Linked DNA regions of Actinopolymorpha cephalotaxi. The protein of the gene in region 2 interacts with the protein of the main gene of each other region in a pairwise test. Links are inferred from orthologs where the notes say so. Each region holds a gene or a part of one and is shown on either strand. Other genes may lie near its edges. The genes, in order: nadE and dnaA.

Region 1 (8,661 bases), 3.2 Mb from region 2 along the record:
GCCGTACCGCCCCTCGCTGTCGGCGGCGAGCCGGTGGATCTCCGTCTCCTCGGTCAGTGCGTTCGCCGCGGTGTTGCTGACGACCAGCCGCAGCGTGTTCTCGCCGGCGCGCAGCAGGTGGGTGAGTTCGACGCGGTACGGCGCCGACCACACCACGCCGGCGTCGGAGCCGTTGACGACGACGCGGACCACCTCACCGACCGGTGGGCGTACCAGCGCCCGGAACGACCGCAGGGTTCGCGGCCGGTCCTCCCGGATCGGGCGCGGGTCGCCGAAGTCCAGGAAGAACCGGCGGCCGGTCACCGAGTCAACGTGGAGTTGCGTCTCGTACTCACCCTGACCGGAGTGCCCGGCACGCGTGTCCTCCCAGCGATGCGGCAGCTCGACCGGCTCCCCGCCGAAGGTGAAGCCGGTGAGCGGTCGCCGGCCGACCTCGGCACCGGACGTGTGTGCCGGGACCGGCCCGTCGAAGGCGACGATCACGGTTGCTTCGTACGCGTCCAGAGCGAGGTCGACCGTGGGACCGCTGCCTGTCAAGGTGACCTTGCCGGTCTTCGCGTCCCACAGTTCGTACGACGAACGACGGGTGCGGGGCGTGAACGTCGTTACCTGGTGGGTGTTCGCGGTGTTGGCGACGAAGTAGACGTCGACGTCTCCGAGCTGCCGGTGGGTCACGCCGATCGCGTCGGAGTCCACCACGAAGTCCGGCTCGGGCAGGCCGGACAGGTCGGCCGGGTCGTCCAGCTCGGCCGGCGTCAGCACGGACTCCAGCCCCAGTTGGGCGATCGCCTCGTCGTCGACCAGGTCGAAGTCCCAGCCTCCGGTTCGAATCCGGCGTACGACGTCACCGAGCTTCTCCGCCGTGGCCTTCCACAGGTCGAGCTGGGGATAGACGTCCTCGAACGGCACGCGGAGCTGCACGTCCGCCACCGGGTCGCCCTGCCGCAGCAGCCAGCACAGCCGCTGGAGGTACGCCGTGAGTTCGGGGGCCGCGTCGTCCCACCACGGGTTCCGGTCGTCCAGCGCGCCGGCGGCGTAGAAGAACCAGCCGAGCCCGGGCGCGTCCACCGGGGTGTACGGCAGACCGTGGCCGACCAGCTGGTTGACCCCGCACAGGAAGTGCTCGTGCGCCTCGGCCTGCAGGTCCAGCGGGGTGGCGCGAAAGGACGGCGAGTGCACCCACGTCCACACCTCGGAGGAGACGATCTTCCGGCCGTAGAGGTGCGCCGCCGAGGATGCCCACCTCGTCTGCGGCAGGCCGGTCCAGCCCCAGCCCTCCCCCTCGGCCACGTCGGCGTACCGGAAGCTGCTGACCGAGGCCGGCGGCACTCCGTAACTCTGGATGCGGAACGGCACACCTCGTCCGCGTGCCCAGTCGCCGATGACCGCGACGAAGTTCTCCTGGTAGAGCTCGGACAACGTGCGGAGGAAGTCGGCGCGGAAGGCGCGGAAGTCACCGATGTCGAAGTGCAGCAGCGGAAGCAGGTGCAGCGCGTCGTAGCCGCGCCGTTTGCCGAACTCCGCGAGCACCTCCGGTGTCCAGTCCGAGCTGTAGACCTCCAGGCTGTCGCAGAAGACCGACCCGACAGGTGCGGGGGCGACGGCGTCCAGCAGGGGCGCGGCGACGCTTCGGATGTGGGCCTCGGTCGCCGCGGCCGAGTAGTGGTCGAGCACCGGTCCCTCCGCACCGGCCGCCGCCCGCTTGACGTTCTGCCCGGTGGGCCGGGACGTCGCGACCAGCAGAGTGCGGGGGCCGGTGCCGGACGGAACGTCCTCCGTGTCCAGAAGCGTGTAGTCCCCGGACCGGTCGTGGATCGAGCCGGGAAACACGTACGCCGCGACGAGCTCGTCGCCCGGCATCACCGGCACCCGCGAGGGACCCGGCGTCAGCTCGCGGACCTCCCAGCGCAGCCGGCGGGCGGCGAGGTCCGGCGTGACGTGCGGGCCGCCGAACGACCAGCCGCTGCCCAGCGTCAGGTCGAACCGCAGCCCCAGCTCCTGGCAGCGCAGCCCGGCATGGCGAAGGTGTTCGTGGAACCGCGGTGAACCGAAGTCGCACGTGGCAGGCCCGAGCGGATAGACGTACGCCACCTCGACACCGCCGAACCCGGCCGCCGCCACTGTCTCGAGCTGGCGGTCCAGCGACGACTCCTCGACCGCGGGCCCGAACCACCACCAGCGCAGCATCGGCCGTGCGTCGCTCGGCGGATCGGCGAAACCCTGTCGCAACTCCTCCAGCAGCATGGCGTCCAACCCTATGTCGCACCGGTCGGCCAAGCCTCGTCCTGACCAGGTGCGGTCAGCGGCCGGTCATGATGTTTTCGAGGGCCGCGATCCGTTCGGGTGTCAGGTCGTACGCGGTGGCGAGGAAGTCGCCGAAGGAGCCGTACTGCCGATCGATGTTCGCCCACAGCGTGCCGAGGTGAATCGCGGCGCCGATCCCCGTCCGTGTGCGTCAACCCGCTCTTGCTCGTGCATCCGGGGCGAGAAGCCGTACCGGTCCAGCAGCGCCTCGATCCAGCGCGATCAGTGGTACTGACACAGGCAGAACTCGTTTCCTTCCGGGTCGGCCATCACGACCACGACGCCCTCGTCGTAGTCGTGGCGTTCCCCGGTGAAGGATCCGCCGAGTGAGACCACGTGATAGATGCCGGTCTCGATGTCGTCGACGGTGACATCCAGGTGGATTCGGGTCTTGCCCCGCTTCGGTTCGGACACGGGCTGGAACACCAGCCTGGGAAGGTCCTCGGATCGTCCACCGAGATAGACCCAGCCGGGCTCGGACGGCCCTTCCTCCCGCCCGAGCAGCGCACTCCAGAACCGCGCCACCCGCCGCGGGTCCAGGCAGTCGACGGTGACCCCGCTCCATCGATACGCCATCCGTGTCTCCCTTTCCGCCTTATGGTCAGGCGCGCCACCAGTCGTCGAGGGGGGTGACCGGGACGGTCCGCTTGTGCCGGGTCGCGAGGTAGACCGACTCCACCCGCGCCGCCACCTCGGGGGTGACATCCGCACCTTCCAGGTAGTCGTCGATCTGGGCGTACGTCAGACCGAGGGCCACCTCGTCGGGCAGCGCCGGCCGGTCGTCCTCCAGGTCCGCGGTCGGCACCTTCTGCCACACACTCTCCGGGGCGCCCAGCTCCTGCAGGAGTGCTGCGCCCTGGCGCTTGGTCAGCCCCGTCAGCGGGGTGAGGTCGACCCCGCCGTCGCCGTACTTCGTGAAGAAGCCGGTGACCGCCTCGGCCGCGTGGTCGGTGCCGACGACGAGGAGGTTCAGCTGCCCGGCGAGGGAGTACTGGATCACCATCCGCTCGCGGGCCTTGATGTTGCCGCGAACGAAGTCCCGCAGCCCGGGCTCGGGGCCGAGCAGTTCACGCAGGCCTGCTGCGGACTCCGCGGCCACGGCATCCGCACCGGGCTTGACGTTCACGGTGATCGAATGGTCCGGCCGGACGAACTTCAGTGCGACCTGCGCGTCGTCCTCGTCGGCCTGGGTGCCGTAGGGAAGCCGCACCGCGACGAACGTCGCGTCGCCTCCCTCGGCCCGCAGCTCCTCACCCGCCAGCTGGCACAGCCGGCCGGTGAGGGTGCTGTCCTGGCCGCCGCTGATCCCCAGCACGTATCCCCTGGCCGGGGTCGTCCGCAGGTAGTCCTTGAGGAAGTCGATCCGCCGGCGGATCTCTGCCCTGGGCTCGATGGTCGCCCGGACGCCCAGCTCGGCACGGATCTGATCACGTTGGTTCGCCACCCGCACAATGTAGCGGCCGGGGAGTCGGCCAGGTCCGAGCGCTCGGGCAGCTGCCGAGCCGCCCCGACCTCCTGGGAACTCACCCGGCGACGGTGTCGCGCTGGTACCAGCTGCCCTGCTTGCCGCCGATGTCGGCCGGATCGGCCGGGCCGACCTCCGCGAAACCGGCCTTCGCGAGAACCTTCTGCGATGCCGCGTTGGCATCGGCCGCCGCGGCCCGGATGACGCGGATCCCGTGGTCGGCGGCTGCGACGCGGCACAGGTCGAGCACCGTCGCGGTCGCCACGCCACGGCCGGCGGCGTGCTCGGCGACCCGGTAACCCAGCTTCGCGACACCGTTCCCGGTGAACTCGAGGTTGAACCGGCCGAGGACCGACCCGTCCTCGGCCACGAGAACGTAGAACGCCCCGGCTCCCGCGTCCTGATCCGTCAGCAGATCCCGGAGCCGGTCGGCGAAGTGCTCGAAGTAGTCGTCGCCGCGGTCGGAGATGAAGCCGGCGAAGTAGGCCCGGTTCACCGTCTCGAAGGACAGGATCGCCGGCGCGTGGTCGGCGCGCAGCAGCTGCAACTCGGGCATGACCGAAGTAAACATCGTCGCGGCCGGCCCTGGCCAGGTAATAACCCGGCCAGGGGCGCCGCTCACCGCGGCCGGGACGGCCCTCACAGATCGATCTGGTAACGAAGAAACCCGCGGTTGACAGCCACCCGATCGTAGAGGCGACGCGCCCGCGCGTTCGACTCGTGGGTCGACCAGTACACCCGGCTGCACCCCCGGGACCCGGCCCACACGGTCACCTCGCGGATGAGCGCCCGGGCCACGCCCTGCCCGCGAGCGTCGGGTGCGGTGAACAGGTCCTGCAGGTAGCAGACGTCCGCCGCGGTGGTACTGGGATGGACGAGGAAGTGCGTGATGCCGACGAGCCGGCCGTCGAGCTTCGCGCCCAGTGCGTGCAGCGCGGTGTCGCGGCGAAACTCGTCCCAGGCGCGGTCGTACGCCTCGTCCGGCAAGGTGTGCTCGTAGAAGGTGTTGTAGGCGACGAACAACTCCTGCCATGCGGGCCGGTCTGCATCAGTGAGTTTGCCGATGGTCAGCACGGGCGGCCTTTCGTCGGGGTGGTCCGGTGGTCGCTTCGGTCGGGTGGCGCAGTGATCGGGTACCGCTGGGTGGTGATCTGCACCCTGGGCAGTACCCATTGGACTACGGGCCCGATGCACAGTGCGTAGAGAGCTGTACCGATGCCTACCGGACCACCGAGCAGCCATCCGCTCCCCAGTACGACCACCTCGATGCCCGGTCGCAGCAGACCGATGGGCCGTCCGGTCACTCGGTGCAGCCCGGTCATCAGTCCGTCACGTGGCCCGGGACCGAGCTGTGAGCCGATGTAGAGGGCGCTGCTGAGTCCGTTGAGGAGGATTCCCGCAGGCAGCAGAACGGCTCGCAGAATCAGGTCGCCGGGCCGGGTCACGACGGCGAGGGTGACGTCGCACGCCACCCCGACGCACACGCAGTTGGCGAGCGTGCCGATGCCGGGTTTCTGCCGCAGCGGCCACCAGAGAGCGAGTACGGCGAAGGACACGACGACGACAACCGTGCCGACGCTGAGCCCCGCCGTCCGGGCGATGGCGACCTGGAGCACGCCCCACGGGCTCACCCCCAGTCCTGACCGGATGAGCAGCGCCAGCGAGGCTCCGTAGCCGCACAGCCCGGCGAACAGCACCATCAGGCGCAGAGGCAGCCGGTCGAGCCCGAGCTGGGCGCGGGGTCCAAGATTCTCCAACTTCAGGTGCACGTCTTCGAGGGTGCCGCGGATTGGACTTGCCGCAGAGGGCCAATTCTGATGTCGTGGACCGGTGCAGAACCCCGTGAGCCTCGATCACCTGGTCCGTCAGCTGGGTGTTCCCGCCTCGCGGATGCCGGCGTACGTCTGGCTCGCCGACCGGCTGAACCTGCTGGTGGCGGAGGGGCGGCTGACACCCGGCGCCACGCTGCCCGCCGAACGGGCCATGGCCACGGCACTGGGACTGTCCCGGACGACGGTCGTACGAGGTCTGGCCCTCGCGGAGGCGCAGGGCATCGTGGCGGCTCGCCGTGGGGCGGGCCGCACGGTGAGGTCTCCCAGGCGCCGATCCTCGGCGTTCGAGCCACTCGAGCCCGGACTCGGCGGTCCGGAAGGTGATCAGCTCGACCTGCGCTCCAGTCAGATGCCACCGGTGGACGGCATCGGCGAGGCGATGAGACACGCCACCGAGTCGACGCTCGCCCGGCTGACGCCGGGCGGCTACCACACCGCCGGCATCCCCGAACTGCGCGAGGCGATCTGCGCTCACTACGCATCACGGGGACTGCCCACCACGCCGGATCAGGTGCTGGTGACGACCGGCGCGGTCAACGGCGTGCACCTCGCCGTCCGGGCGCTGGCCGGCCCGGGCCGCCGCGTCGTGGTCGAGAACCCCTGCTACCCGAACACGGTCCGCACCATCGCGTTCGCCGGATCTCGTTCGTCGCCCGTCGACACCGAGGACGACGACGCCGGACACGCGATGGCGCACGCCCTGACGAATTCGGATGCTCCCTGTGCGCTCCTCATTCCCGAGTTCCAGAATCCCACCGGGCGCCTGATGGGCGAGCAGGCGCGGTCCCGCGTGCTGCGCGCCGCGCGCCGGCGCGGCGTCGCGTTGGTGGTAGACGAGACGTTGGTGGCGACCAACTGGCGCGAGCTGGAGATGCCGTCCCCCCTGACCGCCCGGGGGGTGACCACCGTGCTCGTCGGGTCCATGAGCAAGTCCCACTGGGCAGGGCTGCGCATCGGCTGGGTACGAGCGCCGCGACGGGTGGTCGACCTGATCTCCCACCAGCGTCTCGGCGCGGACCTCGGGGCACCCCTGCACGCTCAGGTGCTGGCCGCGGACCTGCTTGCTCGCCCCCTGCCGCACCAGCGATGGAAGCGGGTGGCCGACAACCATGACCTGCTGCTCCGGGAGCTGCGCACCCGCCTTCGGACCTGGCGGATCGATCCGGTCGACGGCGGCCTCAACCTCTGGTGCCGCCTACCTGCCCCGAAGTCCGAGCAACTGGTGAGGGCGGCGGGCAGCCGAGGGCTTCTCCTGGCCACCGGGCACGTCTTCTCGCCCGGAGGGCACGGCTGGGGAGCCCGGTTGCGGCTGCCGTTCACCGCGCACTCCGACGATCTCGTCCGAGCGGCCGGAATCCTCGCCGAGGTCGCCGGCGAGCACCTCTGACGCCGTCGCCCCCGGCCAGGCGCTGACCCCGGCCGGGGGCGACAGAGGTGGATCTCGTGACTAGAGCTGGACTTCCTTGCCCTGGGCGGCGGAGGTGTAGACGCCGTCCAGGATCTTCATCATCTCCGCGCCCTGCCACGCCGGCGCGACGCTCTCGGCCTCGCCCAGGCAGGCGGCGACGAAGTTCTCGATCTCGTTGCCGAAACCGTCGTCGAGGTCGAAGGACTCGAACCCGATCTGCGGCGTCACCTTCAGCAGCGTCTCGTGCTTCTCCGAGGCGATCTGCAGCTTGGGCTCGAGGTCCGCGCCACCCTTGTCGCCGTACACCGAGACGTTCAGCGAGTCGCTCGTCGCGTGCAGCGAGAACGACGTGTCCATGATCAGCGACGCGCCGTTCTCGAACCGGATCAGGGCGTTGGCCATGTCCTCGACGTCGTTCTTCGTCGGGTCGTAGTCGGCCACCTGGTACCGCGGCAGGGTGGTGATGTTGGACCGGTTGCCCAGCTTCTCGTAGGTGTTCGCACTGACCGACGTCACCCGCGGGGTCCCCATGAGGTACCAGCACAGGTCGATCACGTGCACGCCGATGTCGATCAGCGGGCCGCCGCCGGAGATCGCCTTGTTGGCGAACCATCCACCGGGGTTGCCCATCCGGCGGATGCAGCTGGCCTTGGCGTAGTAGATGTCACCGAGGTCGCCGGCCTCGATGAACGACTTCAGCACCCGGCAGTTCGCGGAGTGCCGCCGGACGAAACCCACCTGGACAACGCGGTCGTGCGCGTTCGTCACGTCCTCGAGCCGCTGCGCCTCGGCGTAGGTACGGCTCATCGGCTTCTCCACCAGCACGTGCTTGCCGGCCTCGACCGCCGCGATCGCCAGCTCTGCGTGGGTGTTGTTCCAGGTGCAGATGCTCACCGCGTCGACGTCGGGGTCGGCGAACAGCTCGGCCGCGTCGCTGTAGGCCCTGGCGGCACCCCACTGCTTGGCGACCGACTTCGCCCGGTCGGCGTTGATGTCGGCGACCGCGACGAGTTCGACGCGCGGGTTGGCCTGGTAGGCCTTCAGGTGAAGGGCCGCGATGCTACCGACGCCGACGACGCCGATCCTTACCTTCTGCATGACTCTCCTTGTGGGGAACGATTCTGGGCGTGACCGGCGGGCCGGCTCAGGCCTCGGCGTAGATGCGCTTGGCGTTGGCGATGCCCCGGCTGCAGCCGATCAGGCAGTCCTCGTGGCCCTCGAACTCGATCGAGGCGAAGCCGTCGTAGCCGGACTCCTTGATCGACTTCGCGACGCTCCACGTGTCCAGGTCGCCGTTGCCGACGATCGCGCCGCGGAGGTACTTGCCGCCCCTGCTGCGGAACCAGCCCTCGCCGGGGTTGCGGCCGGCCGGACGGACGTAGAAGTCCTTGAAGTGCACGATCATGGCGTACGGCAGGTTGGACGGGACCGCGACCGTCGGGTCCTCGTCGACACAGAGGAAGTTCCCGATGTCCAACGTGGTCTTGAAGTTGGGCTCGTCGACGGCGTGCACGATCCGGCGTACGCGGTCGCTGCTCTGGACGAAGAAGCCGTGGTTCTCCAGGCTGGTGGTGACGCCCTTCGTCGCGGCGTACTGCGCGATCTCCTTTGCCGCCTTGACGATCTTCGGCAGCGCGGCCTCGAAGGCGGGC
Region 2 (8,628 bases):
CCGCCTGGTGTCCGGGTCACCCTTCACCAGAGCGAGGTCCTCGGGTGCGAACAGGACCGTACGGAGAACGCCGAGAACGTCCCCCGGACGGGAGACCGGCGACCGGTTGAGCCGGGCCCGGTTGGCGCGCCCGGGCGTGACCTCCAGCTCGATCAGTGCGTGCCGGGCGTCGCGGACGACGTCCCCGCGGACGATCGCCCGGGTGGCGTCGGCGCGCACCAACGGCGCGTCGTGCGGCACCCGGTGCGATCCGAGAGTCGCGAGGTAGCCGACCGCCTCCACGAGATTGGTCTTGCCCTGGCCGTTCTGGCCCAGAAACACCGTGACTCCGGGTTGGAGGTCGAGTTCGACCGTGGCGTAGTTGCGGAAGTCGGTGAGGGAGAGGTGCGCGACGTACACGGCAGGGTGTCGGGATCGACTCAGGGAGCCTCGGTGTCCGGACGCACCGAATGCGCGTCCGGGTGCACCGCGTGGCCGCCGAACTGGTTGCGCATCGCGGCGATCGCCTTCATCGCCGGGGAGTCGTCCTGGCGGGAGGCGAAGCGGGCGAAGAGCGCTGCGGCGATGGCCGGCATGGGTACGGCGTTGTCGATGGCGGCCTCGACCGTCCACCGGCCCTCGCCGGAGTCGTCGGCGTATCCCCGGATCTTCTCCAGGCCCTGGTCCTCCTCCAGCGCCGAGACCAGCAGGTCGAGCAGCCAGGACCGGATCACGGTGCCCTCGCGCCAGGAGCGGAAGACGTCGGTGACGTTGTCGACGATGTCGGTGGCCTCGAGGAGCTCGTACCCCTCGGCGTATGCCTGCATCACGCCGTACTCGATGCCGTTGTGCACCATCTTGGCGAAGTGCCCGGCACCGACCTTACCGGCGTGGACGAAGCCGAACTCGCCCTCCGGCTTGAGCGCGTCGAAGGCCGGCTGAACCTTCGCCACGTCCTCCGTCGTGCCGCCGCACATCAGCGCGTAGCCGTTGGTGCGGCCCCACACACCGCCGGAGACCCCGCAGTCGACGAACCCGATGCCGCGCTCGGCGAGCTTCTGGGCGCTGATCACGTCGTCGGTCCAGCGGGAGTTGCCGCCGTCGACGACGACGTCACCCTCGTCCAGGAGCGCGGCGAGTTCGGCGATCACCGAGCGGGTCACGTCGCCCGCCGGCACCATCACCCACACCACGCGCGGCCGCGACATCTGGGCGACCATCGCCTCGAGACTGTCCACGTCGGAGACCTCGGGATTGCGGTCGTATCCCACGACCGTGTGGTCGGCGGCACGCAGGCGCTCCCGCATGTTGGCGCCCATCTTGCCCAGGCCGACGAGCCCGATCTCCATCAGAACCAGTCCCTTCTCGTGTGCCGGTACGCCGTTCCTCCCGTGTGCTGCCCCAACAGCGTCGGGGCATTCCCGCGCCGGCCCGCTGGTCGGCCGATATGGCTGGTGCGGCTGGTGCGGATCTCGGTCGGCTCAGCTCTGCAGTCGTACCGGCATCAGCAGGTAGCGGTAGTCGCTGTTCGGCTCGGCGTCGGCGGCGGCCAGGCCGGTGAGGACGGCCGGACGGGTCGACTGGGTGAACGCGAACTGCGCGATCGGCGCCTCGATCGCGCCCAGGCCGTCGAGGAGGTACTGCGGGTTGAACCCGATGGTCAGCCCCTCACCCTCGATGGTCGCGTCGATCGACTCCGACGCCTGCGCCTCGTCGCTGCTGCCCGCCTCCAGCGTGGCGACCCCGTCGTCGAACGTCAGCCGGATCGGGGTGTTGCGTTCGGCCACCAGGGCGACGCGCTTCAGCGACTCGACCAGCGCCCCGGTCTCGACCCGGGCGACGGTCTGCTGCTCGGGCGGGAAGAGCGTGCGGTACTTCGGGAACTCACCGTCCAGCAACCGGGTGGTGGTGCGGCGCTGGGAGCCACCGGTGGTGCCGGTGAAGCCCACGAGCCCCTCGCCGCTGCCGGTGCCGGGAGCGGCGAGCGCGATCGTCACGTCCGATCCGGCGCCGAACGCCTTGGCCGTGTCGGCGAGCACTCTCGCCGGCACCAGGGCGGTGGCCGACAGGTCGGACTGCTCCGGCGACCAGGTGAACTCGCGTACCGCGAGGCGGTAGCGGTCGGTCGCGGCGAGCGTCACCGACGATCCCTCGATCTCGATCCGGACACCGGTGAGGACCGGCAGCATGTCGTCGCGGCCGGCGGCCACGGCCACCTGCGAGACGGCGTTGGCGAACACGTCGCCCTTCACCGTGCCGGAGGCGGCCGGCATCTGCGGCAGCTCGGGGTAGTCCTCGACCGGCAGGGTCTGCACGGTGAACCGCGCGCTGCGGCAGGTCACCACGACCTTGCCGCCCTCTGCGGTGAGGTCGACCGGCTGCGCGGGCAGGCTCCGGCTGATGTCCGCGAGCAGTCGCCCGGACACCAGCGCCGAACCCTCTGCGGAAACCTCGGCCGGTACGCCGACGCGTGCGGATGTCTCGTAGTCGAAGCCGGACAGCAGCAACTCGCCGTCGCGGGCCTCGACCAACATGCCGGCGAGCACGGGCAGCGAGGGCCTGGACGGAAGGCTGCGTGCCACCCATGCCACCGAATCGGCGAGGACGTCACGGTCTACGCGGAACTTCACCGCTCCTCGCCTCCTCGACGGACAGCGGCCAACTGGGAGCACGACGCTACACCGACGACCATGTCGGCGGTGGTGGCGGGGCGACCTGACCGATGCGCCGCGGGCCCTCGCGCCGAAGCGGGATCGGCTGCGGGGTGTCGTACCGCGTCAGGAGGCGAGGTGCCTGTCCGGTCGGTGGTGGGGGTCCGGAAATCGGGGTCCTGGTGACGTCGTCCCCAGGAGGGGGCCGTTGGGGATTGTGGAGTTCTTGTCATAGACGTAAATAGGCTCAGCTTCGTCGTAGGTGCGGTGGACACTGGGGATAACTCGTCTTTGCGCTGCTCAGCGGGCTTGCGGGCGTCCACCGGGGCTGTGGGCGCGGTTGGGGGCACCTGGGGGAGCCCGGTGGACCGCGGAGTTCTGTCCCACCCGATCCACAGTTCTTCCCCGACCAGGTCGGGATTGATCCACAGAGTTGTCCCCAGGGTGTGAGCACTGCGCGAACGGCGTGCGGCGGCCGGCGCGGTATCGACGTTCAGGACGACCGCGCCTGTTGCTTGATGCGGTTCGTGAGCTCGGTCACCTGGTTGTAGACGCTGCGGCGCTCCGCCATCAACTGACGGATCTTCCGGTCCGCGTGCATCACCGTGGTGTGGTCCCGTCCGCCGAACTGCTGGCCGATCTTCGGCAGCGACAGGTCGGTGAGCTCGCGGCAGAGGTACATCGCGATCTGCCGGGCCGTCACCAGGACGCGGCTGCGGCTGGACCCGCACAGGTCGTCCATCGACAGGCCGAAGTACGACGACGTCTGCGCCATGATCTGGCCGGCGGTGATCTCCGGCTCTCCACCTGTCGGGATGAGGTCCTTCAGCACGATCTCGGCCAGGGCGAGGTCGACGGCCTGCCGGTTGAGGCTGGCGAACGCCGTCACCCGGATCAGCGCACCCTCAAGTTCACGGATGTTGGTCTGGATCTTGCTGGCGATGAACTCCAGCACCTCCGGCGGAGCGGTGAGGCGTTCCTGAGCCGCCTTCTTGCGCAGGATCGCGATCCGGGTCTCCAGGTCGGGCGGCTGGATGTCGGTGATCAGCCCCCACTCGAACCGGTTGCGCAGCCGGTCCTCCAGCGTCTCCAGGCGCTTCGGCGGCCGGTCGGAGGAGATCACGATCTGCTTGTTCGCGTTGTGGAGCGCGTTGAAGGTGTGGAAGAACTCCTCCTGGGTGCGCTCCTTGTTCTCCAGAAACTGGATGTCGTCGACCAGGAGCACGTCGACGTCGCGGTAGCGGCGCTGGAACGTCGGTGCCTTGTCGTCCCGGATCGAGTTGATGAAGTCGTTGGTGAACTCCTCGCTGGACACGTAGCGGATCCGTGCGTTCGCGAAGAGGTTCCGGACGTAGTGACCGATCGCGTGCAGCAGGTGGGTCTTGCCGAGCCCGGAGTCGCCGTAGATCAACAGCGGGTTGTACGCCTTCCCCGGCGCCTCCGACACCGCCACCGCCGCCGCGTGGGCGAACCTGTTGGACGAGCCGATGACGAACGTGTCGAAGAGGTACTTCGGGTTCAGCCGCGGCGGCTCACTGTCGGCGCGTACGGGTTGACCGGGGGGCGCGGACGACAGCGTGAAGGCATCGGTCCCGCTCACGCCGCCGTTCAGCCCGGACCGAGGCAGGTCGGGTACGCCGGCCTGGCCGGGCGCGCCCGAGCCCTGGGAGCCGGGCGAACCGGACATCCCGGGCGATCCCTGGGCGAGCGGTCCGGCGGACGCCCCGCCCCGCTCGTGCCCCTGGTCGTACTCGTCGCGGTCGGCCGCGGCCGCGTTCCCCGCGCCGTCAGGGTCGTGGAGGTCGTCGTGATCGTCGAGGGAGAGCGAGGGCTCGACGGTGACGGCCAGCCGGACCGACTGGCCGAGCGCCGTGGACAGAGCGTCCTCGAGTCGCGGACGGAGCTTGGTCTCGAGCTGGGTGCGGGTGAAGTCGTCGCGGACGGCGATGATCGCGGTGTTGCCGTGCAGGGTGACCGGGCGACTCTGGGCGAGCCACACCCGGTGCGTGGCCGGCAGGTCCTGGTCGAGGCCTTCGCGGACCAGTCGCCAGGTGGCGCTGAGTGGGTCAGGTTCGCCGGCCACTAGGTCACTCCCGTCTCGACATACCTTCGGTCTTGCGCCCACGTCCTGTGGATTACCACTCTCGAGGCGGCTGTGGACGGACTTCGGTCGACCACAATCCCAGGCGCTCGCAGGCGTCCACAGATCCTTCCACAGGCTGTGTAAAGCGACTGTGGACGACCCTAAGGGTGAAGGACGGTAACAAGCGCACAATCCGGCCAACAAGCTACGGGTCATTCCCGGCGAAACCGGCGCACGGGAGTGCTCCGTAGTTCCCGGCCGGTGACACGGAGTCGCCGGGTGCCCCGGTCGCGGGGCGTTCCGGCGAACATGAGACGGTCGCCACGACCGAGCAGGGCCCGCGCGGACCCGGTTGGACCCGGTTGGGCAGAGCCCAGTTTGACCGGCCGAGCGGCTGACCCGTACCGTAAGTCGGTCACGGTGCTGTCTTCTTCGGCGCTCGCCGTATGCTCACGGATCAGACCCCACACCGCACTCGGTGCGTGTGCTGGGCCGCGGGTGGACGGTGACGTCGAGTTGACGGTGCCCGCGATCATCGTCACTGACCAGGAGACTCCCTGTGAAGCGCACCTTCCAGCCCAACAACCGGCGCCGGCACAAGACGCACGGCTTCCGGCTGCGGATGCGGACCCGAGCCGGCCGCGCCATCCTCTCTGCCCGGCGGCGCAAGGGCCGCCAGCGCCTCGCCGTCTGACGGCCGAGGTCGCCCAGGTCCCACTCGATGTCGTGGTCCCGGCCCGCCACCGCATGCGTCGTCCGGCCGACTTCGCGACGGCCATCCGACGCGGACAACGGTCGGGCCGGTCGACGCTTGTCGTCCATCTCGCACTCACCACGGACTCTGCCCCCGCGAGGGTCGGGTTCGTGGTGAGCCGCGCCGTGGGCAACGCGGTCGTCCGCAACACCGTGCGGCGACGTCTCCGGCACCTGCTGCGAGACCAGGTCTCCGGACTGTCCCCAGGAACCCTCCTCGTCGTCCGCGCGTTACCGTCGGCAGCGGAGGCGTCCGGCCAGCGGCTCGGACGTGACCTCGACGCGGCGCTCGATGTCGTCCTGACACGGGCGCGACGGGCCGAGGCGGAGGGTGTGCGGTGAAGGTCGTTCTTGTCCTGCTTCTCAAGGGTTATCGCCTGGTGGTGAGCCCCTTGTACGGCCAGGTGTGCCGCTATCACCCTTCGTGTTCGGCCTATGCCCTGGAAGCAGTGGAGACACACGGGGCACTGCGCGGTAGCTGGCTTGCCATACGCCGGCTGGCGCGGTGCCACCCCTGGACCCCCGGTGGGTACGACCCGGTCCCGCCACCCCGACCGCGCGCCGGTGTGGGCGCGCACACCCACACCTGAGGTGCATGAAGCGTGAGTTGGTACGACACGATCCTTACGCCGCTCTACGACGTCGTGTCGTGGATCATTCGAGCGTTCTACACCGTCTTCTCCCCGATCCTCGGTCCGGACTCGGGGTGGACGTGGGTTCTGTCGATCGTTGGCCTCGTGGTCTTCATCCGGATCCTGCTCATCCCGCTGTTCGTCCGGCAGATTCGGGCCAGCCGCAACATGGCGCTGCTGCAGCCGAAGGTGCGCGAGCTGCAGAAGAAGTACGGGCACGACCGGGAGCGGATGGGCCAGGAGCTCATGAAGCTCTACAAGGAGAGCGGCACCAACCCGTTCTCCTCCTGCCTGCCGATCCTGTTGCAGTCACCGATCTTCATCGCGTTGTTCCGGGTGCTCGACGGTGCGGCGAACGGCATGGTCCGTGGTTCGGGTCTGAACCAGACGTTGGTCGACTCCCTGCGCCACGCCTCGATCTTCGGCGCGCACATCTCGGACAAGTTCATCGGCTCGACCAGCCTGTCCGTGCGGATCGTGACGATCGTGCTCATCCTTCTGATGACGGCCACGACGTTCACCACCCAGCGCCAACTGATGCGCAAGAACATGCCGCCCGAGGCGCTGACCGGCCAGTTCGCCCAGCAACAGAAGCTTCTGCTCTACGTTCTGCCGCTCGTGTTCGCGGTCGGCGGCGTCAACTTCCCGGTCGGTGTCCTCATCTACTGGTTCACCACGAACCTCTGGACGATGGGACAGCAGTTCTGGGTGATTCGCCGTAATCCGGCGCCGGGTACGCCTGCCTTCGACGCCTACCAGGCGCGTAAGACCAAGAAGACGGGACTTCGCTCCGGTCTTGGTGCGATCCTGCCGGGTGGCGCCAAGGAGACGGCCAAGGAGACGCCGAACGGCTCTGCCCCTGCCGCCGGTGGTCAGCAGGCGGAGGCCGCGGAGACGGTCAAGCGGGTACAACCGCAGCGCCTGCCGCGTAGCAAGCGGAAGGGTCGTTGACGACGGACGGCATGGCCGTCCCTGAAGTGTGAAGCGCCACCGACGGCGCGGGAACGAAGGAGAAGTCGTGACTGAAGGCGCTACGTCGTTCGTCGAAGGTGGCGATGCGGAGAAGTCCGGTGGGTCGAGTGAACAGGACGAGCGGTCCGGTCAGGACACTGCGACCGGCGCGGCGGAGTCTCCCGAGTCTGCTGACCAGGTAGCTGAGACTGAAACGTCCGAGGAGGCCGGCCTGCCCGACGACGGAGAGGAATCCGGCGAGGCGGCCGGGGATCGGGTCGCCCGGCTGGAGGCCGAGGGCGACGTCGCTGCCGACTATCTCGAGGAGTTGCTCGACATCGCCGATATCGATGGTGACATCGACCTCGACGTCGAGGGTGACCGAGCGATGGTCGCGATCGTCGGCGGCGACCTGAAGCTCCTGGTCGGCCAGGATGGCGAGGTCCTCGAGGCGCTGCAGGAGCTGACCCGTCTGGCGGTCTACCGGGAGACCGGGGAACGCAGCAGGTTGATGCTCGACGTCGGCGGTTACCGCGCTCAGCGCCGCACTGACCTGGTCGCGCTGGCGGAGAAGGTCGTCGAAGAAGTCCGTACGAGTGGTGAACCGGTCCGGATGGCGCCGATGACGCCGTTCGAACGGAAGATCGTCCACGACGCTGTTGCTGCGAAGGGGCTGACGAGTGAGTCGGAGGGCGAAGAACCGGACCGGCGAGTCGTCGTCCAGCAAGCCTGAGTCCAAGGCGTCCGCCTCCGACGTTTCACGTGAAACGACGCCCACCGCGGTAGCCCCCGACAGTCCACCTTCTGCTGAGCAGGTGTTCGGTGAGCGCCTGCCTGTTGTTCGTCGGTATGCCGAACTGCTGGCCGGCCCGGGAACCGAGAGAGGTCTCCTCGGTCCGCGCGAGGTTCCCCGGCTGTGGGATCGGCATCTCCTGAACTGCGGTGTGCTCGCGGGGATGGTCCCGATGAACGCCACCGTGTGCGACATCGGCTCCGGAGCAGGGCTGCCCGGCATCGTGCTCGCCATCACCAGACCCGATCTCCGCATCACGTTGCTGGAGCCGTTGTTGCGGCGAGCGGCGTTCCTGTCAGAGGTCGCGGAGGAGCTCGATCTGGCCGGCGTCACAGTGGTTCGCGAGCGAGCGGAGGATCACCGTGGCAGCTACGACGTGGTCACGGCCAGAGCGGTCGCGCCACTTTCCCGTCTGGCCCGTGTCGCGCTTGGTCTGTGTCGGCCCGGTGGGTCAGTCTTGGCCATGAAGGGAGATCGCGCGGGCACCGAACTGGAAGAGGCGCGCCCTGAACTCGACGCGGCGGGTGCCGCGGAGTACTCCATCGAGCGCCTGGGTGCAGATCTTCTGTCGGTGCCGACCACTGTGGTGCGCGTGGTCGCAGGGACAGCGCGAGGTGGTGCAAGCTCGGCGAAGCAGAGGCGGAATCGCCGGGACGGGTCCGGTTCGGCAAGGGGAGTGTGACGGTGACCGACGTGCAGGTGACAACCGGACTCGGCTGGCCCGGGGAACCGTCGCGTACGGATGAACCAGAGTTCCAGCGGGTTGGCCCTACACGTCATCGGTCC

The links.
Region 1: the proteins of dnaA (region 2) and nadE interact in binary tests that used the Escherichia coli proteins (3 or more experiments, as listed by UniProt). The link is inferred for Actinopolymorpha cephalotaxi from one-to-one orthologs.

Annotation. Positions count from the first base shown.
Region 1 is NZ_JACBZA010000001.1:2,835,224-2,843,884, forward strand. Bases 1,828-4,708 are described here. They hold nadE (ammonia-dependent NAD(+) synthetase), read right to left. Parts: upstream 3,749-4,708; coding sequence 2,906-3,748; downstream 1,828-2,905. Other genes in these bases: FHR37_RS12715 (glycosyl hydrolase), read right to left, coding at 1,828-2,244; FHR37_RS12720 (VOC family protein), read right to left, coding at 2,527-2,880; FHR37_RS12730 (GNAT family N-acetyltransferase), read right to left, coding at 3,828-4,325; FHR37_RS12735 (GNAT family N-acetyltransferase), read right to left, coding at 4,409-4,708. Outside these bases: more of FHR37_RS12715, read right to left, coding at 1-1,827; more of FHR37_RS12735, read right to left, coding at 4,709-4,843; membrane protein YczE, read right to left, coding at 4,837-5,538; FHR37_RS12745 (aminotransferase-like domain-containing protein), read left to right, coding at 5,600-6,988; FHR37_RS12750 (Gfo/Idh/MocA family protein), read right to left, coding at 7,049-8,107; FHR37_RS12755 (sugar phosphate isomerase/epimerase family protein), read right to left, coding at 8,154-8,661. UniProt on the Escherichia coli protein: Catalyzes the ATP-dependent amidation of deamido-NAD to form NAD. Uses ammonia as a nitrogen source.
Region 2 is NZ_JACBZA010000001.1:6,028,617-6,037,244, forward strand. The notes cover bases 2,400-5,247. They hold dnaA (chromosomal replication initiator protein DnaA), read right to left. Parts: upstream 4,675-5,247; coding sequence 3,124-4,674; downstream 2,400-3,123. Other genes in these bases: dnaN (DNA polymerase III subunit beta), read right to left, coding at 2,400-2,609. Outside these bases: DNA replication/repair protein RecF, read right to left, coding at 1-399; gnd (phosphogluconate dehydrogenase (NAD(+)-dependent, decarboxylating)), read right to left, coding at 420-1,328; more of dnaN, read right to left, coding at 1,461-2,399; rpmH (50S ribosomal protein L34), read left to right, coding at 5,273-5,407; rnpA (ribonuclease P protein component), read left to right, coding at 5,440-5,808; membrane protein insertion efficiency factor YidD, read left to right, coding at 5,805-6,056; membrane protein insertase YidC, read left to right, coding at 6,069-7,049; FHR37_RS26875 (Jag family protein), read left to right, coding at 7,117-7,782; 16S rRNA (guanine(527)-N(7))-methyltransferase RsmG, read left to right, coding at 7,865-8,524. UniProt on the Escherichia coli protein: Plays an essential in the initiation and regulation of chromosomal replication. Binds in an ATP-dependent fashion to the origin of replication (oriC) to initiate formation of the DNA replication initiation complex once per cell cycle.